Regions from separate parts of the Laceyella tengchongensis genome, predicted to be linked through region 2. Evidence: a T-box and tRNA genes for the amino acid it is inferred to sense, from the RefSeq annotation. Region 2 holds a T-box; the other holds one or more tRNA genes.

Region 1 (11,302 bases), on a different contig from region 2:
TTTGTCGCGACGATGCACCACGGTGACGCTGTTGGCGATTGGTTCCAGCATGAGGGCCCAGTCTACTGCGGAATCACCGCCCCCTGCAATCAAGACGTTTTTACCGGCGAATTGCTGCTTGTCTTTGACAAAATAGAAGAGGTTAGCGTTTTCAAATCGTTCGGACCCGGCTAACCCTAGTTTGCGGGGCTCAAAAGCGCCGCAACCCGCGGTGATGATCACAGACTTGGCGCGGTGAATTTGTTTGTGCGTGACAATCTCAAACAAGCGTTCCTCTTTTTTATTTACTTCCAACACTTTCTCATCTAAGCAATAAATAGGATTGAAGTGTTTGGCCTGCTCAACCAGATTGTTGACCAATTCTTGGGCCATCACGCGGGGAAAGCCTGCTACGTCATAAATGTATTTTTCGGGATACAGTGCGGAGAGCTGGCCGCCCACTTGGGGCATGCTCTCAATCACTTTGACCGAAGCGTGGCGCATTCCGGCGTAAAATGCCGCAAACAAACCCGCGGGACCGGCTCCGATAATAGCGATATCAGTCACCTGCGCATCCATGTGTGGTTGTGTCATGTGAACACCTCCGCAATATTCTTAATATGGCAATTAAATCTCTATGCGTTTCTATATATAATACCTTAAACCAAAAGAAGGGGACTATACGAATTGATAAAAAATTACCAAGCCAGATACACAGAGGATAATGGTGAGGGTTGTGTGACAGAATGAAAACAAAAAGCTCTTGCCAAAAGAACGTGAAAATCATATCATAAACAATGGCATGATTCAATAAGGACGATAAGGTAAGACTTCCCCAGTTTGTGAGGAATTAATCATAACAAGTAGATGGATGTGATCAATGATGAGTGTACCTAAAATTGTTATTCTGGGTGCAGGCTATGGCGGTCTCATGACAGCAAAAGGCTTGGCGAAAGAATTGAAAAGCAACGAAGCAGAGATCACGTTGGTGAACCAAAACTCTTACCATTATGTGACGACGGAGCTTCATAAGCCGGCAGCCGGTACTTCCCATCATGACCATGCGCGTCTTTCGATTCCATCCGTGATCAATACGAAACGGATTAACTTCATTCAAGACCGCGTGACGGCGATCAAGTTGGAAGAGAAGGAAGTCCAATTGGAAAGCAACGAGCCGCTCAAATACGATTATTTGGTCGTGGGCTTGGGTAGCGCACCAGAGACTTTCGGTATCAAAGGTCTGATGGAGAACGCATTCTTCATCCGCAACATTGCCAGCGTGCGCGCGATCCGCGAGCATATGGAATACATGTTTGCGCGGTATGCGCTCGAGAAGAAGGAAGAGCTGATCACCATCGTGGTGGGTGGCGCTGGCTTCACAGGGATCGAGTATGTAGGAGAATTGGTTGACCGGATGCCTGAACTGTGCCGTGAATACGATATTCCGTTGGAGAAAGTTCGTATTGTCAACGTGGAAGCTGCGCCGACCGTGTTGCCTGGATTCGACAAAGAACTGGTTGAATATGCAGTGAAATACTTAGAAAGCAAAGGCGTCGAATTCTTGATCAGCACCCCTATCGAAGAATGCACCGAAGAGGGTGTCATTTTGAAGGGGGGACAAGAGATCAAAGCGGCCACCGTGGTATGGACCGGAGGTGTGCGCGGTAACAAATTGGTTGAGGAATCGGGTATCGAGACCATGCGCGGCCGCGTCAAGGTAGACGAAAACCTGCGCGCGCCTGGTTATGACAATGTCTTCATTATTGGGGACAGCTCTTTGGTGTTCAATGAAGATGAGCGCCCATACCCACCGACGGCGCAAATCTCTACCCAACAAGGACAATACTTGGGCAAAAACTTGGCTGTGAAGTTGCGCGGCGGAGAAATGAAGCCGTTCAAATATATGCCAAAAGGTACCGTTGCCTCTCTTGGCCGCAAAGAAGCGATCGGTGTGGTTGGCAACAAGAAATTGATGGGTGGATCAGCAGCATTCATGAAAAAGCTGATCGATTTGCGTTGGTTTTATCTTTTGGGTGGTTTGTCATTGGTATTGCGCAAAGGAAAGCTGTAATCAGTCACCGGCCCTTCAACTGAAAGGGTCGGTTTCTTTTTTGTTTGTTGATGTATTTATTTGAAAAAATGAGAAACTACTTGTTGTTATCGCTTACATCCATGTTTTTAAGAGGTTACCAATTCATTTGCGTGTTTATTTATTTATTATTATCATATATAATATTCGGAAAATAGAGTAAAAAAGGGGGATGGATCATGCTGAGATCGAATAAAGGCAGGAAAGACACTTGCAAATACTGTGAGGGAAACGGTTATGTCACCTTGCTCCTAGGTGGTTCGGAGACGTGTTATGCCTGCAAAGGGAGCGGTAATAAAAAATCGCGTTAACATATAATATACAGAAATTTCTCAATTTTATATAAATTATGTCCAGTCCCGTAGCCCGGGACTTTTTGCTTTATAGTGTGTTTAGCGCATCGATGATGTCTGCGTGGTTAATACAGGTGAACATGGGCACGTCACGCAATGTGTAACGGCTTGCTTCGGTTTCGCGCAATTCTTGCACGAGGTTTAAGAAGTCTTTGGCGTCATCCGCTTCAAACGCGACCACAAACTCTTGGTCGTCAATACCGAAGCTGTAAGTGGTGTTCAACTTGACGGATGGATATTTGCTTCCCACTTGGATGTGCTCGTCCATCATCCCTTGACGTGCAGGGAAGGAGAGCTGGTACCAGTCGCGCGTTTTGACAAAAGGATAGATGAACAGATATTTGCTTCGACCCGGAATGATGTGGGTGCGGGGATTTTGATGTTCAGGGTCCATTTTGTCTACGTAGACGCTACGCTTCGTCATGGAGAGATAAGAATATGTGATGGTTAGGTATTTGCCCAAGCCGGTTCGCATAAGTTGGCTGGTCATTTCTTGGAACGTTTCCAATTCGTTGGCGATCCGCCAGAGCATGAATTCGGCATCAGCTCGAATTCCCACCAACGAATAGGACAGAACAAACATGCCTGGTTTGTTTTGGAACTCTTTCACAACCGCGGCAAACTCTTCTTTGCCTTTTTGTTGTTCTGCGTCGCTGAGGCGGCGCCATGCTGGATCTACTTTGAAGAATGTAAAGTTGACAAATTGGGTTGGGAGATTTGGGCGTTTCGGCGCTTCTTCACCGGTTTGTGCCCCTGGTCTTCCTGAGAAGGAAGGTCTGCCTTGTGGACGCATAATGAAAGTCCTCCTTTTGCTTTATCCAACCCCTATTGTAGCGAAAGAAGAGAGAAAGAAGCAAACGGCTTCAACAAATCGCCATCATTTTCCGGTCGCATTGACCAAATGGGTTATTTTCAGTACAATGAGTGAGGATTTTTAATGATGACGGAGGCGGTTAACTTGTATCTCGCCCAGTTAATTATTTCCATTCCGCTGCTCTTTGTGCTGTTTTTTGGAATCGGATTTATTTTAAACATGATCTTAAAGACCACATGGCTTCCACTGATCATCTTTTTCGGAGTCGCCTTTTATGTGGGTAAAGATGTCAACCAAATATTTACAGTGGTCAACGCGGTTCTCTTTTTCTCGGGTTTGGCGGGCGCGATCGGTGGCATATGGACGATCAAGACGTTGCGCCAAAAAGGGTATCGCATGTTTTGATCTGGTGCACGAAGTGATCCGGAACCCAAGGTTTCGGATTTTTTTTGCGCTTCAGTCGCTCATGGGCGAAGCCGCGTGTCTTGATACGGGTCCCCTTCTTCAGGCGCGCGAAAGCGATCAGGATAAAGCAGGTGCGCCACTTGTTTGCCGCCGAGCAATAGGCGCGGAGATGGCCGGCAAAACCATCCTTCTTCCAGGATATGTATGTTGCCCTTTTCGATCAGGGGGGTTCCCTGCCAAGCGGGACGGGAGGTGAAGAAGGTGGTCTTGATTCGCTCTCGCGGAACGCCCGTCCATGTGACTAACACATAGTCAGGTTGCCGTGCGGCCACGTCGCCCCAGTCCGTTTGCACGCTTTCGGCGTCGTGATCGGCATAAATGTTGGTTGCGCCAACGAGTTGGCAAAGTTCCGTGAGCCAACTTTTCCTGCCGGGAGTGAACACGGGTTTGGGCCACCACTCAAAATAGAGCCGCGGTGTGGTTGTTTGACGTGGAATGGCGGCTTGTATGAGGGATATCTCCTGCAAAAAGCGTTGTTTGGCAGCTCGCCCTTGCGAGGGGATGCCGAGGGCGTCGCCAAGATAGACGAAATCTTCTGCAATATCTTTTAGGGTCTTGGGATTGAGAACCAAGGTGGGAATTTCTGCTTGTTTAAGTTGCGCGATGTTTTTCTCCATTCCCGGTACGCTGAGGGAGGCGATGACCAAATCTGGACGCAACGCCTTGACTTTGTCAATGTCTATGTCCAGATCTGGTCCCACCCGGGGCAGATGCTGCCATGTATGCGGCCAGTCGGAAAAGTCGTCTAGGCCGCATACTTCTTCACGCAAGCCCAAGAAGTGAAGCATTTCGGTGTTACTCGGACAGATCGATATGATGCGTTTCATTCCCTATGCCTCCTCTTGAGTTGGGCTGTTAATACCAAATGAAATACATCAAAATGGCAACCAGCGTGCCAAACCAGGCGCCAGTGAATACTTCAATTGGTTTGTGGCCCAGAATCTCTTTCAATTTGATTCGGGTTTCCGAGGACGGTTTTTCATTTAGATGGCGAATCTCGCGGAGCAAAAGCGAGAAGTCTTCTGCCAGTTGGTTCAATACTTGAGCGTGCATGCCGGCTTGTCTTCTCACTCCAGTCGCATCATACATGACAATGATGCCGAAGATCGTGGCAATGGCGAATGCAGGTGAGTTCCAGCCTGAGGTCAACCCGATGGAAGTGGCCAAGGAAGTGACGGCGGAGGTATGGCCGCTGGGCATGCCGCCCGAACTATATGACCAATTCCAGTCCCACTGGCGGGTGATGGTGTAATTCCAAGGAACCTTCAGCAGTTGGGCCAGTGTGATGGCGATAAGTGATGTCCAGAGAGGAAAATTGTGTGCCAGTTGTTCCAGCATCGATCGGGGTCACCCTTTCTGAGAAGTGCGGTAAACGGATTCTACGCTTAATAGGCTCATTTTAGTTAATGTGTGTATTCGTTTTTGACGGGGGCTCGATTCCCCGGGCCACCGAGGATGGTGGTTGTGTGTGAGTGGCGGGTTTCCGCCATCTTTTGCTATTTTGTCAGAGATAAACTATTTCATTATATTATATCCTACCCTTTTTTTAAAACGACGGATCCTCTTTTTTGAAGAGGAGATTAGAAGCGGATGGGCGAATCTTTCTTATGCCTTTTTAAACATGGATGGAAGGGGGAGAAAGCGACATTCGCCATGTTTTGCGGAGGCGGATTTGAATGATTTGTTCAGGAGGCAAGCTAATGAATAATTATTTGCCGGGGTTCGCCCGACTGCTTGACCGATGTGAGTGTCCCAAATGCGGCAAGGGTTTTGGTGTGTTGCAAGGAAGTCAGTCGGACATCGTCCAATGTCCCACCTGCGGCGAAAGGGGCTCAAAACACCTTTTTTTAACGACAGACAGTCTTTTGTTTGAATTGGCCCTTTCGCGGCAGAAGATGGCGAAAGCGGTGTGGCAAGCAACAAAGGATGCCCAGCCCGACATGTAAAAAAATTTTTTATAAAAAGGGTTGTCAATCGGGTAAAGCTGTGATATATTTAATTTCGTTGTTACGAGTTGCCGAAGTGGCGGAATTGGCAGACGCGCACGACTCAAAATCGTGTTCCCGCAAGGAGTGTGGGTTCGAGTCCCACCTTCGGCACCATCTTACATACCGAAAACTCACCACATATTCATTGGGATATGTGGTTTTTATTTTTTACAGCGCCTCAAAACCGTTATCCCATTCGTTCTTGACTTAGCCGCAAACGCGTGTTAGATTGAATTTCATCAACCTGCTGATATCATGCTGGGGTGGCGGAATAGGCAGACGCACAGGACTTAAAATCCTGCGGTGGGTGACCACCGTGTCGGTTCGAGTCCGACCCTCAGCACCAACCAAGCCTTGACCTGTTGCAGGTCAAGGCTTTTTTCATTTTTGGTGGATCAAAAGGCAAAAACGCCCCGAAACTGTCGAGGCGTTTTTGATGATGTCAAGTGAGTGAGGCGACATAATAGGAAGAACCAGTCATGCGCAACAACTCGTTTTTGTCTGGGCCTTCGTAAATCGAGTCAAGAATATGTTTTAGCACAAGGTAAGCGGACAAGGGCTCTGCGAGGTAATTTTCCATATAGAAACGGCGGGTCTCCGGGCATAAGATGAACGCACGCAAGTCTTCCAATTGCTTTACCCGGTTTTTGATTACTTCCAAAATGTCCGGCCGATCCGCGAACAGCTCGCCTTCGCGCCATGTCAGGGTGATATGGTCAAACAGCCAGCCTTTAACAGTGAATTCTCTTCTATGTCTCATGGCTTCCTCCTTATTCCCGATTACTTTAGCGACCTATTATCCTATACGGCACTAAGGAGGACATTCCTGCTATAGATAACGAAGAAATACTATTGAATCAAGAGATAATATTCGGATAAGTGCAGGTCAGGGCTTTATGGCGTTTAGGGCGCGAAGGCGGCATGCTTATCGCTTTTTGACCACTTGGAACTGATCGCCGATCAAGAGCCAGTTTTGGGGAAAGGCGAGACCGAGCCGCCAATAGCTTATTCCTCGTAGCCCGAGCTCTTTGACCAAATTGATTTTGGCCTGGATGGAGCGGGCGTCTTCAAACCAGACGGTATGCCGGTTGCCAGCATCGTCGACATAATTGAAGTGGGGTGCTTGTGCGACAGGGTCATACTGAATCTCTACGTTTTCCCTGGCGGCGATGGCGATGGCTTGTTGTGGGCTCAAGCCCCTGGCAGGCGGATTGCCTGGGCGATATGGCAAGGTCCAATCATAGCCGTATAGATTTTGACCCAAAGAGATTTTGTTAGCAGGCATTTCGCTTAAAGCGTAATCAACCACCCTGCGCACTTCATTGATGGGGGAAACCGCCATGGGAGGGCCACCACTGTATCCCCATTCGTAGGTCATCAGCACCACAAAGTCGGCAACGCGGCCATGAAAGCGATAATCATGGGCTTCATACCATTGCCCGCGTTGACCTCTGCTGGTCTTGGGAGCGAGAGCCGTCGAAACCGTAAAGCCCAGCGGGCGCAGGCGGTTGACTGCTTTTTCGAGAAAGCGGTTGTATGGCTCGCGATCTGGGGGAGGAAGAAATTCAAAGTCGAAGTGGATGTCACTGTATCCCACGCGGTTAGCTGTTTCGATGATGTTGGCCAATAACTGATCCTGCACCTCGGTGTTGTTCATGATGATATGCCCGATCTCCTCACTGAATTGATCTTCTTCTTGGTTGCTGATCACCATCGCCAATGCGACTCGGTTGCGGCGGGCGATGGCAGGCAGTTGGTTTGTTCCTGGGGCTTGTAGCGAGCCATCCCGCCGAACGCGGTAACTGGCGACAGAAAGGTAGGTCAGGTATGGAGAGGCTTGTTCCGTCTCCCGGCGGAGTGCTTCGCTCAATTGGGTGTCTGGCTCAATATAAGCGTTTATTTCGGCTGGCCGCTTTGCTGCTGGAGGGATGTAAAGCCGCATACCGATACGCAAGGGGGTTTGCGGGGACAAACGGTTGATTTGGGCTAGCCTGAATGGGGGCACACCGAAGCGCCTGCCGATCTTGTAAAGGGTGTCCCCGCGCTGTACCCAATAATATTGCCCTGAAATGGGAATAACCATCGCTTGCCCGGGCACCAGATCTTGCGGATTGGGCAAGCGATTGGCCTGTTCGATCACATCCGCCGAAAGGGAATAAGCTTCGGCGATGTCAGGCAGTGTTTGCCCCCTGGCCACGACATGGATTTGCATGATAAAAACTCCTTTCGCCGCAAACATTTCTTGTTTCATATGTATGAGTCGGCAGATCAATTATTCAGATAGGAGAGATTTCGTGATGAGAGTTTTACTTGCCCCTGATTCGTTCAAAGGTTCCTTGGCAAGTGTGGAAGCGGTACGGGTGATGGACAGGGGGTTGCGGCATGTTTTTCCCGATGTGGAAACGGTGCCTTTTCCCATGGCGGACGGAGGAGAAGGGACGGCTCGAGCGCTGCGGGAGATCATTGGCGGACAGGATATCAATGTCTCTGTCACCGATCCCCTGGGCCGAAAGCGGCGGGCTTCGTATCTGTGGGTGGCCCAACAGCGGTTGGCTGTCATCGAGACCGCGTCTGCCTCTGGCTTGCCGCTTCTTGCCGAACAGGAGCGTGATCCGGCGCGAGCGTCGAGTTACGGGACGGGATTGTTGATTCGACATGCGTTGGATCAGGGCGCAGATACGCTGATCCTAGGCTTGGGCGGCAGTGCTACCGTGGACGGGGGAATGGGGTTAATGAGGGCGTTGGGGGCGCGTTTCACCGACTCGAAGGGAGAAGAGCTCAGGGGTGACGGTGCTTCGCTGTTGCGGGTGGCACAGGCGGATTTGACAGGACTTGATCCCCGGCTCAGACGAGTCGATGTGATTTTGGCGACCGATGTGGAAAATCCGTTGCTTGGCCCCGAGGGAGCGGTGTCAGTCTTTGGGCCCCAAAAGGGAATACAAAGCAGGGACATCCCTGCTTATGAAGCGGGGATGAACCGCTACGCCGAAGTGATGCGGCGGGTGACGGGCAGGGATGAGCGGCGCGCACCGGGGAGTGGAGCGGCTGGTGGGATTGGATTCGGTTTGTTGTCTTGTTTGGGATGCCGGAGGGAAAGCGGGTTTGATTTGATTGCTTCGCAGGGCGGGCTTATGGAGAAAATGGCCGAGGTGGATCTGGTTTTCACCGGGGAAGGGTGTTTTGACAGCCAATCCTTCTATGGCAAAGTGCCCGTCAGCATTGGGCGAATGGCTAAACGGCTGGACGTGCCTGTTATCGCCTTTGCTGGCCGAATCGAAGGGGAGCAGGTGACTCTGCCGGATGTGGGTATCTCATTGTTGGTACCCATAGTGGATAAGACCATGTCGTTGGCAGAGGCGCTCGACCAAGCTGAACCGTTATTAGAAAAGGCAGTGTGGCGGGTGGCTACAGCCATCAAGCTGGGAAGTGGACGAGATCAACAATCTAGAAGATAAAACTAATCCAATATATAAAAGATATATTGAATATTTTAATGATGAGAGATATGATATTTCTTGTTGTACACATATAGCGAAGGGGTTCATAACATGAAAAGAATAGCCATTGTTCTTGTTATTAGTATATTGTCACTGGTAGGTTGTTCAATCATGGACCAAGCTGACGCTGAAAAAGTGGTGCTGGAAATCAGCAAGCTCGTTGATAAAGGTAATGCTCTCAGCAATCGCTTGTCCGCCTCTGTTGACAATGTAGCGATGGACACGGCGGTCAACACGTTGAATATCAGTTTGCAAAAGGGAAATGTGGATAAAGAGGCGCTGAATAAGGTATTGGAGTTGCTGAAAAAACAAAAGGAAAGCTCCGAAAAGGAGCGCAAAGGTTTGCAGGAGATCAAGGCGCAAATTCCGGCAGTTCAAGCCAAAACAGCCAACTTGTCTGAGAACCGCAAAAAAATGGCTGACCAAACATTGGCTGATTTGCAAACCTTGACAGAGAACGAGCTCAAAATGAAAGACATCGAGATCGAAATGTTTGAGCTGAACCTGAAGTACTATGAGGCGATCGGCCAAGGCAAAGAACCTGCCGAAGACAACTATGAGCAATTGGAAGGCGAAAGCAAGAAATTGCAGACCCAATTGGAAAGCGATCTGAAGAAATTTAATGATTCTTGGAACGCGTTCCACAAAGATGTGCGCGGCACAGATACAAAAAAACCGATTGGTGAATAATCCGCTAATATCACGCCAACCCTTGACAATAAATGGGTTGGTTTTTTCTATGGGAAAAATGGAATACATTTTCCTTGCAGTATGATATGATGAGTATTCAATCTTACATTTCTTCAAACGGCTCATCCGCTGAATGAGGAAGTCAGGGATGGGTTATCAAGATTTTATTTGGAAATCACGCTAATGAGACATCAGCTCCATCAATCGAATGGGGTGGATGATTTCGGTGATGGAAGCTGAAAGGGGCTTTATTGATATTGAAAACATTTCATGACTTCGGGCTTAGCCCGGATGTGTTAAAAGCGGTCGAGGGGATGGGCTTTGACCAGCCGACTCCGATCCAAGAAAAAACGATTCCTCTCGCATTGGATGGCCAAGATGTATTGGGCCAGGCGCAGACCGGGACGGGGAAGACAGCGGCATTCGGCATCCCGCTCGTGGAAAAGGTTTCCCTCGATTCGGACGGGATTCAAGGTCTGGTCATCACGCCGACCCGAGAGTTGGCGATGCAAGTGGCTGCGGCGTTGCACCGGTTGGGCAAGGTCAAGCGGGTGCGGACATTGGCGGTGTACGGAGGCCAGGAGATTGACAAGCAAATCCGCTCATTGAAGAAACGCCCGCATATTGTCGTGGGCACGCCAGGACGATTGCAGGATCATTTGCGCCGGCGAACCATCCGCTTGAACGATCTTCGGATGGTGGCGATTGATGAAGCCGACGAAATGTTGCAGATGGGCTTTATCGAGGAGATTGAAGCGATTTTGGCACAAGCGCCTGACATCAGGCAAACGCTGTTGTTCTCGGCGACAATGCCACCAGCGATCAAAACGTTGGCTGAGAAATTTATGACCCAACCAGTTCATGTTAAAGTAAAAGCCAAAGAAGAGACGATTCCTAGCATTGAACAATATTACATTGAATTGCACCCGAAACAGAAGTTTGACGCCCTTTGCCGGTTGATCGAAACGCAAGCACCGGAATTGGCGATGATCTTCGCGCGCACCAAAAAACGGGTGGATGAGGTTGCGGAAGGGCTAAACAAGCGGGGATACCATGCTGAAGGATTGCACGGTGACCTTTCGCAAGCGCGTCGGACGGCCGTCATGCAACGGTTTAAACAAGGGATGATCTCCATTCTTGTGGCTACGGATGTGGCGGCTCGCGGATTGGATATCAGCGGTGTGACCCATGTTTACAACTTTGACATCCCACAGGAAGCGGAAAACTATGTACACCGGATCGGCCGCACCGGCAGAGCAGGGAAATCGGGTGTGGCGACCACCTTTGTCACCCGCCGTGAAATGGATCATCTGCGGATGATCGAACAGGTGATCCGCCGCAAAATGACACGGGCGGAAATTCCGACCATCAAAGACGCGTTGCGGGAACAGCAGCGCATCGCTGTCGAGCAGTTAGCAAAAGTGGTC
Region 2 (11,302 bases):
CACCATCACTCAAGAAGAGTTGGATCTCGCGCTGGAAAAAGTGCGTAAAATCATGTCCAAATAAGAGCGTTACACGTTTTAAGCGATCCAGTTTGCCTGGATCGCTTTTTCCTTTAATGCACTGTGATCTGTTCGCGGAATTTCTCCACTGTCTTCTCGCCGATGCCGGGCACCTGCGCGATGTCCTCCACCGATTGGAACGGCCCGTGTTCTTCGCGGTAGCGGACGATGGCCTCCGCTTTGCTAGGACCGATTCCGTTCAGCTTGTCCAACTCTTCTACCGTCGCGGTGTTCACATTGATCTTCCCGCCGGCATCCGCCGAGTCAGCCTTCGCCGTTTCCATAAACGGTGTCACCTGCTCCCCTTGTTTGGGAATGTATAGCACCATCCCATCCCGGAGCGGCTCAGCTAAATTCACCCGTCCCAGATCAGCCTCGTCCCGCGCCCCACCAGCGCGCTCTAGCGCCTCATACACTCTCGCCTCCGAACTAAAATGATATATGCCCGGCTTGTGCACCGCTCCTTTCACATCGATGATGATCGCTTTCTTACTCGCTTGTTTGTTCGTGTTTACCTCAGGTCTTTCGGTCACGGGCGGATTGGCCTGAACCGGGTATTCCATCCACTCCTGCCTGTCAGGACGCTCTTCCTGTCCAAATAGCCAGACTGCTCCTACTGTCAACACCACCCCCGCCAACGCAATCGCCAAGCCCTTCTCCCTTGGTGTCCAATCCCAGTAAACCATCGCCTTCACGCTCCGACATTTTTTTCCAATTACCCACACTATACCCGTTTCTCCCCATTTGCACAATAGGGATGACGTCCCCCCTGCATGCTGCCAGAACGACAAAAGGCTCCGCCCCCTATACCGGGAACGGAGCCTCTTGCTTGGCTAAATCCACCTTAATTCGCTACGATATTCACAAGTTTACCTGGTACCACAATGACTTTACGCACTGTTTTCCCCTCGATCAACGCTTGGATGCGCTCGGTTTCCAACGCCTGCTTTTCTACTTCCTCACGGCTGGCATCGGTTGCGACGACTAATTTGTCCCGCACCTTGCCATTGATCTGCACGGCGATTTCCACCTCGTCCAGCACCAACGCCTGTTCATCGTAGGTGGGCCAGTCAACGCGGTGCACGCTGCCCTCTTTCCCCATCGACTGCCACAGCTCTTCCGTCACGTGCGGCACGAACGGAGCTAGCAAGACCACCAGCGTTTCCAGCGCTTCCTTTAACACTGCGCGGTCAGCATGCTCGGGATATGCATACAGCCCATTGACCAATTCCATAATCGCACTGATCGCGGTGTTGAAATGGCTACGCTCCCCGATCTCACTAGTCACTTTTTTGATGGTTTGATGCATCAGGCGGCGCAATTCTTTCGCCTCGCCGCTTTGTGGTTCGCCCTGCACAGGGATATCTTGTGCAAACAGCGCTTCATGCTGGGCGATCAGCCGCCACACGCGGTTGATAAACCGATAGCTGCCTTCCACACCGGAATCGCTCCATTCCAAATCGCGGTCAGGCGGAGCCGCGAACAGGATGAAGAGCCGAGCCGTGTCCGCACCGTATTTCTCGATGATTTCCAGCGGGCTCACCACGTTGCCTTTGGATTTCGACATTTTAAATCCGTCTTTCAACACCATGCCTTGCGTCAACAAGCTATTGAACGGTTCGTCCACAGGCACCAAGCCCGCATCGTAGAGAACCTTGGTGAAGAAGCGGGAGTAGAGCAAGTGCAACACCGCATGTTCGATCCCACCGATATATTCATCTACCGGCAACCATTTGGCCGCGCTTTCCGGCGTAAATGGCTCATCTTCATTTTGCGCGTCCGTGTAACGCATGAAATACCAGGAAGAGTCAATAAACGTGTCCATCGTATCTGTTTCACGGCGCGCTTTGTTGCCGCAACGCGGGCACGTCGTCTGCACAAAAGTGTCCGAAGTGGTCAGCGGGTTGCGCTTTCCATCAAACACCACATCTTCCGGCAACATGACCGGCAATTGCTCCTTGGGCACTGGCACCGCTCCGCACGAGTCACAGTAAATCATCGGAATGGGCGTGCCCCAATACCGTTGACGGGAGATGAGCCAATCACGCAAGCGGTATGTCGTCGTCCAACCGCCTTGCTTCCGCTCTTCCAGCAACTTGGCAATCTCCTTCACCGCTTGGCGGTTAGGCATCCCGTCAAAGTCCCCTGAACGAGTCAGCACCCCGTCTTCGGTATACGCTTCCGTGAGCGGCTCTGGCAACGGTTCCCCTGCCGCCGGTTGAATCACGGCTTTGATGGGCAGTCCGTATTTGGACGCAAATTGGAAATCCCGCTCATCATGCGCAGGCACTCCCATCACGGCGCCCGTACCGTAATCCATCAGGACATAATTGGCCACCCAGATGGGTACTTTTTCTCCCGTAAGCGGATGCTTGGCGTAAGCCCCAGTGAACAAGCCCACTTTTTCTGCCTCGGTGGATGTGCGCTCGATCTCAGATTGTTTTTTCATCTGTTCGATGAAAGCGAGCACATCTGCTTCCGTTTCTTTACCTTTCACCAAACGAGGCACCAAGGGATGTTCAGGCGCCACCACCATGTAGGTCACCCCAAACAGGGTGTCAGGCCGGGTGGTGAAGACGGTCACCGGCTCATCGTCACATTCGGGCACCGTAAATGTGACATGCGCCCCTTCGCTCTTGCCGATCCAATTGCGTTGCATCGCTCGCACCTTGTCAGGCCAGTCCGGCAGCCGGTCCAACCCTTCCAGCAGGCGTTCCGCATAGTCGGTGATGCGCAAGAACCACTGTTCCAACTCTTTTTTGGTCACTTCTGAATCACAACGCCAGCACTTGCCGTCTTCCACCTGTTCATTGGCCAGTACCGTGTTGCAATCGGGGCACCAATTGACGAAGGCCTTCTTGCGGTAAGCCAATCCCCGCTCATAGAACAGCAAAAACAGCCATTGGGTAAACTTATAATACTCAGGCAGACAAGTGCCCAAATAACGGTCCCAGTCATAGGAAGCACCGATCAGCGCTTGCTCTTTGCGAATGCGCTCCATGTTGGACAAGGTCCACTCTCTGGGATTGATGCCGCGATTGATCGCCGCGTTTTCCGCAGGCAAGCCGAACGCGTCCGCCCCCATCGGATGCAAGACGCGGTAGCCGTTCATGCGCCGAAACCGAGCCACCACGTCACCGATGGAATAAACCCGCATATGCCCCATATGCAACCCTTCGCCGGAAGGATAAGGAAATTGCTCCAGTGCGTAATACTTGGGTTTGCTCTCATCTTCATCCGTATGATGCAGGCGCGCTTCCTGCCACGCCTGTTGCCATTTGCGCTCAATTTCTTTTGGCGTATACTCTCTCATGACCTGTACGCTCCTGTCCTAAAAAATTAAAAACCTCCCGCCCCTAGTCTCAGCTAGGGACGAGAGGTTGGATAACCAATTCCCGCGGTACCACCCTAATTAGCACCAAATCAAGTACTCACTCAAATCCGGTAACGGGGATGAATCGCTGAAGGGTACTAAATGTCCGTTCCCCTCCAGGGCGATAAGGCGAGTTCGTCCACCGCCTCAGATTGACTTGCACCAACCGTCAACTCTCTGTGCTGAGCCAAGCGGAGTACTACTCCTTATCATAGCTGTGAAATCATATGTTTTTCATCATTATATGCAAAGGGGAAAATCAGTGTCAACGCTTTATTGCACTTTCACTTGCTGAGCGTCGCCCCACAGTCGTTCCAAACCGTAAAATTCACGCTCATCTTTGTGGAAAACATGCACAACCACATCCCCGAGGTCAATAAGAACCCAGCGAGCATCCTGATATCCTTCGATTCCTTTGAGTGGTAGGTTGAGTTCGACGATTTTCTCTTTGATGCCGGTCACAATCGCTTGCACCTGCGTTTGGGAATTCCCGTGGCAGATGACAAAATAATCGGCAAATCCCGATATCCCGCGAATGTCGAGAACCGTCACATCTTGAGCTTTTTTCTCCTCGGCAGCGGTGGCCGCCAATTGTGCGATTTCCACTACGTTCAAAAAAATTCCTCCCTTGATTCCGTTTGCGTTTGCGCCACTTGGTCCAACATCCAGTTGCGGGCCAACAGTGTCGGTGGGTACACTTTTTGCTTTTTTTGAATCAAGAATTGGATCGTGTTTTCCAGCGCTTTTAGCAACGCTTGATCCAAGTTCGTTTCCGCCAGCAACCGCACTTCGTCCAATCCCGGAAATTGGCGCGCCGGTTCAATATAGTCGGCTAGCCAAATCACTTTTTCGAGCTGGGACATGCCCTCGCGCCCCGACGTGTGGTACTGGATTGCATGAAGCACATCGGGATCGGTTATGCCAAATTGATCGCGGGCCACGATGGCAGCGACCGGACCATGCCACAATTCTTTGTTGTATTGGAGCAGGTCCTTCGGCAAATCCGATTGCCGAATCCGTGCGGCCAGCTCGGTGTCGGGCCAGAACTTACAATAATCATGCAGAATGCTTGCGACGGTCACGGGATGGGGGTCCATGCCCAGCCGGTCTGCCAGCTGCAAAGCGGTATCTTTCACCCTGAGGGTGTGTTCCCACCGCGAGAGCGGCATCTGTTCTTTTGTAGCTTGCAATAAAATCTCAAGATCCATACAACCCATGCTCCTTCATATACTGGTAAACGGCATCCGGAACAAGGTAACGCGCTGATTTCCCTTGACTGAGACGCTGGCGGATCATGGTGGAGGAAATGTTCGTCAGCGTCGGGTCCGGTATCCAATGAAGCCGATTTTTCACGTAAACCGGCAAGCTTTCCACCTCCACGCCCGGCCTTCCCAAACCGATGACTTGGACAGATTGCAGGATTTCCTTTATTTTATACCAATTGGGCAAATCTTTCACCATGTCCGCCCCGACCAAGAGGTAAAACTGGGCATCTGGATGCGCTTCCGACAACATCCGCACAGTGTCATGCGTATAGGAAGGGCCTTCCCGCTCCAGTTCCATCGTGGATAGTTGAAAGCAAGGATGGTGTTGGATCGCCAAACGAACCATGTTGACCCTGTGGATACTGGCCGAGATCCGTTTGTCCAATTTGTGCGGCGGTTCCGCCGCGGGGATAAACCAAACCTGATCCAATGCGGCAACCTCGCGTGCCTGTTCCGCCAAGATGAGATGACCCAGATGAATTGGGTCGAAGGTTCCGCCAAATATCCCTACTCTCATGATGATTCACTCTTTCTGTTCCCTTTTTCCCGCCAAAGAGGCTTCCAACACCTTGCGCATGACTTCGACTGGTGCCTTTTTCCCGAGCCACAACTCCAGCGCCAAGGCCGCTTGATGCAGGAGCATGCCTTCACCGGTGTGGATGGTTGCGCCTTTGGCCTTGGCCGCTCGCAACAGGGCCGTCATGCGCGGATGGTAGACAAGATCGCTCACCAAATGATGGGCATTGAGCCATTCACCCGGAATCGGCATCTCCTCCATCCGCGGCACCATCCCCACCGACGTGGTGTTGACGATCAACGTGGCAGCTTCAATCTCCTGCCGGCAATCATTTACGGCTACGGCTTTTGTCTGGGTATAGCGGGACAAGTGTTGCGCCAGCTCCTCCGCCTTAGCCACCGTCCGATTGGCGACGGTGATCGAGGAAACGCCAGCCGCCGCCAGTGCATAACCGACAGCCCGCGCCGCTCCGCCCGCTCCCAAGAGAACCACCCGTTGCTCCGCCGGTTCAAACGAAACCTGTTCCTGCAAGGAGCGAAGATAGCCAGCTCCGTCGGTGTTATAACCAATCCACTTGCCTTCCCGCTTCACCACGGTATTGACAGCACCGATCTCCCGCGCTGTTTCATCCAATCCGTCCAAATGTTCCATGATCGCCACTTTGTGCGGGATGGTAACATTCCATCCCTTCACATCTAGCGCCCGTAATCCCCTCACTGCCTCCTCCAGCGCGGATGGGGAAACCCGGAACGCCAAGTATGCGTAAGGAGCCTTCAGTTCGGCCAATGCCGCATTCATCATAACCGGCGATTTGGAATGACTCACCGGATCACCGAGTAAACCGAGCAACCCTGTATGGCTGTCAATGAACCCCATTCCTCTTCCCCCTTGAGAGATGCGATCTCTTCATGCTTGCCCGACAGCCCGCGTCAGATCAATGCCGGACGTGTCGTCACCTGTATCCCGTCCGGCGCCCACACTTCCAGCGTAGCTTTTTCCTTGCCGCACGCGACCCAACCCAATCCGGAAATCACGATATCCTGCTTTTGGCGGCCGTTTAAATGGATCGGATGTTTCTTCCATCTTGGCAACGCCTCCGGATTGCGGGGCGGCGTCAGCAAGCCACCGCGATGCTTCCGCCAAATGTCATCGGCTTGTGCCAATTTTGTCCGATGAACGTACAGCCGGTTGGATAAATAACAGACAAACGGTTGCTTTGGCCCGCGCACAAAGTCAAAACGGGCAAATCCCCCGAAGAACAGCGTTTGCTCCTCGTTCAGCTGATAAACTTTTGGTTTGAGCGTCGATTGAGGCACGACCAACTTCAGCTCTTTGGGCTCGACCCACTCGCTCACGCGGTCTTTGCGGACGATCCCCGGCGTGTCGATTATTTCTTTCCCATCATCCAGCGGAATGCGAATGGCGTCCAATGTCGTGCCTGGGTAAGGTGAGGTGGTAATCACATCCTCGCCCTCTTCGGTAACCTCTTTGATCAGGCCATTGATGAACGTAGATTTTCCTACGTTGGTTGTACCGACTATGTACACATCCCGCCCACGGCGATGATATTCAATCGCTTGGACAGCATCGCGCATTTTCATGCCCTTGGCAGCACTGCACATGATAACTTCTACGGGATGAACCCCCATGTCCCGCGCGGACTGGTACACCCATTCCCGCAAACGCCCCCATTTGGTCGAAGGGGGGAACAAGTCGACCTTGTTAGCAACCAGCAATAACGGGTTATTCCCAATGCGGCGATGCAATCCTGGAATCCAACTCCCGGCGAAGTCAAACAAGTCGACCACCAACACCACCAAGCTGTCCGTCGATGCAATCGCATCTAACAACCGATAATACGCATCAGGTTCTTGCTCCACCGCTTCAATCTGCCCATAATGCCGGATGCGGAAACACCGCTGGCACAACACCGACTCCCGATTGAGCGCCTGAGCCGGGGCATAACCAACCTGTTTGGGGTCTTCGCTCTGAATAGCGACCCCGCATCCTTCGCAACGAAACTCATGCATGTCGTTCAATCGTCTTTCCACCTTGCTTTCTACGTTGATTCACCTTTATTGGAACGCTCCCACTGCACATGGCCTTTCCGCTTCAGCAAGCTAAACACGAAGCGCTCCACACGGCGATTAATTCTCGTTAAGAACCCATCGATGTTTGAAACCGGCGCAACGAGGATGGTATACAAACCCATGCGGTTGCCGCCGAACACATCAGTTAACAACTGGTCCCCGATCACCACCGTCTCCTCCCGTTTGGTGCCCATCCGCTCCAGCGCCTTTCGGAAAGCGGACAACAAAGGCTTTTTCGCCGCATGGATGTACGGAAGCCCCAACGGATCAGCGAAATGGGCTACACGTGTCCGGTTGTTGTTGGACACAATCATCACATGAAAACCCATATCCCGCAACTCATCTAGCCAGGTGACTAACCGCGGGGTGGCGTCAGGTCGCGTCGATTCGACCAACGTGTTGTCCAAGTCGACAATGATTCCCCTGACACCTCTCCGTTTTAATTCCTCATAATCAATGACGTATATCGACTGTGCAAACAGATCAGGTACCATGAATTTTAGCACATCTCACACCGTCCACCTTGAGACTTGTCGGCAATAAATATATCACAGCGCAACCAAGGGTTGCAAAAAACAAAAAGACCGGACATTCGCCGATCTGACTAAGGCGTGTCTGATGAATAGGCCAGCAGCCCGAAAACCATTTTCTCTTCCGCTTCACTTTGCATCGGCGCTCCTCGAGAAAAGGTTTTTCCGCCGCTTCTTCCCCACCAACTTGATTTGCCAGACACATCCTAGAAGCATCCACACGTGCCGACGCGGTGGTGATTCATCAGGCTCACTGTTACGAAGGTTGTCCCTTCTCCGCATCCATCCGCTCTTTTTCGGCGAGAACCGCCAGAAACAAGTCAGCGTCGGACAAGTACTGGAACCAAGCAATCACCTCTTCCGCTTCCGTCTCTATCACATTGTATCCTTTATCTTCAAGCATTTCTCCAACTCGTTCCAATCGGTATGTTGCCATGTATCCATTCCTCCAACTCCATTGTCTCCCTCTTATTTTGCTGGTTATGAATGCAGGATGCAAGCGGTTCTTCCCGTTCTCATCAAGCCTTCACATAAACTCGAAGCCATCACCTTTTTCCTCGCTTTAGTTGCATGCTGGATCATTGGCAAGACCAATGCCATCCTGCCGACTAAAAAACCAGCGAACAACATGTTCGCTGGTTTTTACATGCTCCGTTGGCCCCTTTGCCAGTTCAGCCTTTTTCACATTGCGTTCTCTGCTTATTTTTTTTAAAGAGATACCAGACGCCAAACGCCAAGGCGACCACTCCTGCCAAAATGTAACCGAACTTCTGCATGAGATTAAGAAAATGCTGAACCGTGTCCAAATTCCCCTTTCGCCCGACAAACAGCAAAACGGTGTTCCACGGAAAAACCCCCAGATAACTAAACACGATAAAGCGCCACAGTGAAATGCGGCTCATACCCGAAATATAAGAAATATAGTTGCCAAACCCGGTTGGGCGAGACAGGGTGATGCTCCATTCCCCGTATTTTTTGAACCACATTTGCGCTTTTTCAATCTTTTTCTGGTCAAATTTCTTTTTGGAAAACTTCTCAATCCGGGTGCCAAGATAAAAAGGAATTAAACTGAACGCAACGTATACAAAACTATTGATAGCGGAGATCAGGACTAGGGTCCATGGGCTAACATCCATCAGGTAACCGTAGATCAGAACGAAAAGAGCTCCTGGAAAGGGCAACGACGACGCTTCAATCGCCGTGGCCACAAATAGCCCCCACATTCCACATTTATCCAAAAAATCCAAAGCAATTTGTAGCATAAGTCCACTCCCTGCTGTCTTGTTAGCCTACCTACAAAACGTTTACACGTGCATTTATATTCATGATTGCACAAGATTTCATTTTTTAGGGATTCTAGAATCAGTATATCACATCAGGCACCTTCCGGTGCATCTCCCAACAATTGGCGTGCCCCGCACGCTTCTAGAATCATCCCCACATCTTCCGTTCTGTCTATTCTTTCACAATCATGTGTGTTGATACCAACGCGCATGATTGTTTTTCACCGCACACCCCATTTTCATGATCTCACCATTTTATTTTAGCAGGTCACAAGAGCAGGTGATAGTGAACAACCCATGACACGTTTCGGCAAGCAACAGCGAACAAGCCAGCCGTTGTCGTTGGCCATGTGGACTACGTCAACTCCTGACGCAGACGCTCACGCACCTCCATCAAAATGACGCCCAATCGATTTTTTCCCGTACCATCACTGCCGACGCCCCAATACATATCCGTGGTCGTCAACTCCACGATCTTCTCTTCACCCGTCGCCAACAAAACGTCACGAATCTCCGGATGGCTCTTAAACTTGGCATAAACCGCACGCCGCATCACATCGTCTTTCACCAACTCCCAATCCGGCCGTAAAGGCGCTTTTCGGGAACGCCCCCATTGCGCAGCCTTCATGGGGGACGGTGCCAATCGGATCTTTTCTGCATAATCTGGTGCCGTCGTCACAAACTTTTGCGCCTGAAAATAGTGCTCGGTTGTTGGCCATTCCTTCCCATCTAGCACGATCGGATGTGCGGAAAAATTGGAAAAACAGCCATATGGATCGTTCACGCGATAAAATGTGATCACCACAGCCGCGCCCCCTTTCAACTTGGTGTTTTGTGATCCCGTGTAAACCAAAAAGAGGCGGCAAACAGGGCATCCTATTCCGAAATGCTCGCCTCCTCTTGGCGCCATTTGCAACGCGCTTGTCACATCATCTGACAAATTGGTAGTGCGCCGCTGGCAATTCGTGATATGGTTTACCTATCGTCAATCGATGATTTGGAACGTTTTCGGGAACCGGGTCAACAACTCCACTCCATCCGCCGTGATGTGAACATCATCTTCAATCCGGACGCCGCCCACTTCCGGAACATAAATGCCCGGCTCAATGGTAAACACCATGCCGGTCAACAACGGGTCGTCGTTCCGTTCATGGATCGAAGGAAATTCATGCACACCAATCCCCAAGCCATGGCCGAGGCGGTGGTTAAAATACTCGCCGTAACCGCGTTCGCTGATGAGGTTGCGGGCTGCCAAGTCCACATCACCCATCCGCACACCAGGGCGGCACGCATTGATCGCCGCCTCTTGCGCAGTCAGCACGGCGTCATAGATGGTGCGTTGTTCCTCGCTGGCTTCCTGGTATACAAACGTGCGCGTAATATCAGAGCAATAACCATCCAACACGACGCCCAAGTCAAACAGGACAAAGTCGCCTTTATTCAGCGGCCGGTCGCCAGGTGTGCCGTGGGGCAAAGCGGAGTTAGCTCCGAACAGGATGGTGGTGGGGAAGGACATTTCCCGGATTCCTTTTTTCTTCATGGCCAATTCGATCTCAGCCACGACTTCCAACTCGGTGCGACCCAGCCCCAGTGCATCCAAGCCCACTTGCACTGCCTCATCGGCAATCAAAGCTGCCTGTCTCAAAATGGCCAGCTCATCCGCACTTTTCACCAAACGCATTTGGTTGATCAGTGCGTCCACTGCCGTGAAAGATGCCCCAGGCACGACGCCGAGTAGCGCTTCTGCACGAGCGTAGGGCAACGACTCTTTTTCGACCGCAATAGTGGCATTGCGCTCTATTCCCCGCTTGCTTAGCGCCTCGCCAATCATCAACCACGGATCTTCCGCATCATCGTAACCGATGATCTGTTCAGTCCAGCCAGCCGCCCGCGCCCGTGCTTTCTCCATGTTTGGGCAAACGAGGAACGGGTCCGCTTCCGGAAACAGAAAGACGCCCATCAACCGTTCATGGGGATCGCACAAGAAACGGGTGAGATAGAAAACATTCGGCGTGGAATGGACAAACGCCATCTCTACCCCTTCCTGTTTCAACCATTGCGAGATGTTTTCCCATTTGCGTTCCATCATCAAAACACTCCTATACCATGGCCGAACTGCCAATGAATTTATGTAGTCATAAGATATCACTAACTTTTATTATAACGAAACGAATCATTTACACA

Evidence for each region. The T-box of region 2 lies ahead of leuS (leucine--tRNA ligase). A T-box ahead of a tRNA ligase gene usually reads a tRNA of that ligase, here a tRNA-Leu.
Region 1: it encodes a tRNA-Leu, which carries the amino acid that the T-box ahead of leuS (leucine--tRNA ligase) is inferred to sense. The anticodon was not compared.

What each region holds. Positions count from the first base shown of each region.
Region 1 is NZ_FXTU01000001.1:164,044-175,345, forward strand. Features, by position in the region: gene QQZ12_RS00815 (NAD(P)/FAD-dependent oxidoreductase) at 1-558, opposite strand, end outside; gene QQZ12_RS00820 (NAD(P)/FAD-dependent oxidoreductase) at 863-2,050, shown strand; gene QQZ12_RS00825 (YuiA family protein) at 2,248-2,379, shown strand; gene QQZ12_RS00830 (chlorite dismutase family protein) at 2,450-3,214, opposite strand; gene QQZ12_RS00835 (YuiB family protein) at 3,362-3,640, shown strand; gene QQZ12_RS00840 (cobalamin-binding protein) at 3,700-4,527, opposite strand; gene QQZ12_RS00845 (divergent PAP2 family protein) at 4,556-5,038, opposite strand; gene QQZ12_RS00850 (FmdB family zinc ribbon protein) at 5,401-5,646, shown strand; tRNA gene QQZ12_RS00855 (tRNA-Leu) at 5,717-5,802, shown strand; tRNA gene QQZ12_RS00860 (tRNA-Leu) at 5,946-6,034, shown strand; gene QQZ12_RS00865 (hypothetical protein) at 6,131-6,448, opposite strand; gene QQZ12_RS00870 (glycoside hydrolase family 18 protein) at 6,614-7,900, opposite strand; gene QQZ12_RS00875 (glycerate kinase) at 7,986-9,143, shown strand; gene QQZ12_RS00880 (hypothetical protein) at 9,297-9,875, shown strand; gene cshA (degradosome RNA helicase CshA) at 10,133-11,302, shown strand, end outside.
Region 2 is NZ_FXTU01000002.1:424,467-435,768, forward strand. Features, by position in the region: gene QQZ12_RS05640 (ornithine--oxo-acid transaminase) at 1-64, shown strand, start outside; gene QQZ12_RS05645 (helix-hairpin-helix domain-containing protein) at 114-851, opposite strand; gene leuS (leucine--tRNA ligase) at 905-3,373, opposite strand; T-box leader at 3,426-3,655, opposite strand; gene rsfS (ribosome silencing factor) at 3,707-4,048, opposite strand; gene yqeK (bis(5'-nucleosyl)-tetraphosphatase (symmetrical) YqeK) at 4,045-4,641, opposite strand; gene QQZ12_RS05665 (nicotinate-nucleotide adenylyltransferase) at 4,631-5,215, opposite strand; gene QQZ12_RS05670 (shikimate dehydrogenase) at 5,222-6,091, opposite strand; gene yqeH (ribosome biogenesis GTPase YqeH) at 6,145-7,245, opposite strand; gene QQZ12_RS05680 (YqeG family HAD IIIA-type phosphatase) at 7,275-7,799, opposite strand; gene QQZ12_RS05685 (hypothetical protein) at 8,092-8,271, opposite strand; gene QQZ12_RS05690 (DedA family protein) at 8,507-9,097, opposite strand; gene ybiA (riboflavin biosynthesis intermediates N-glycosidase) at 9,474-9,923, opposite strand; gene QQZ12_RS05700 (M24 family metallopeptidase) at 10,104-11,204, opposite strand.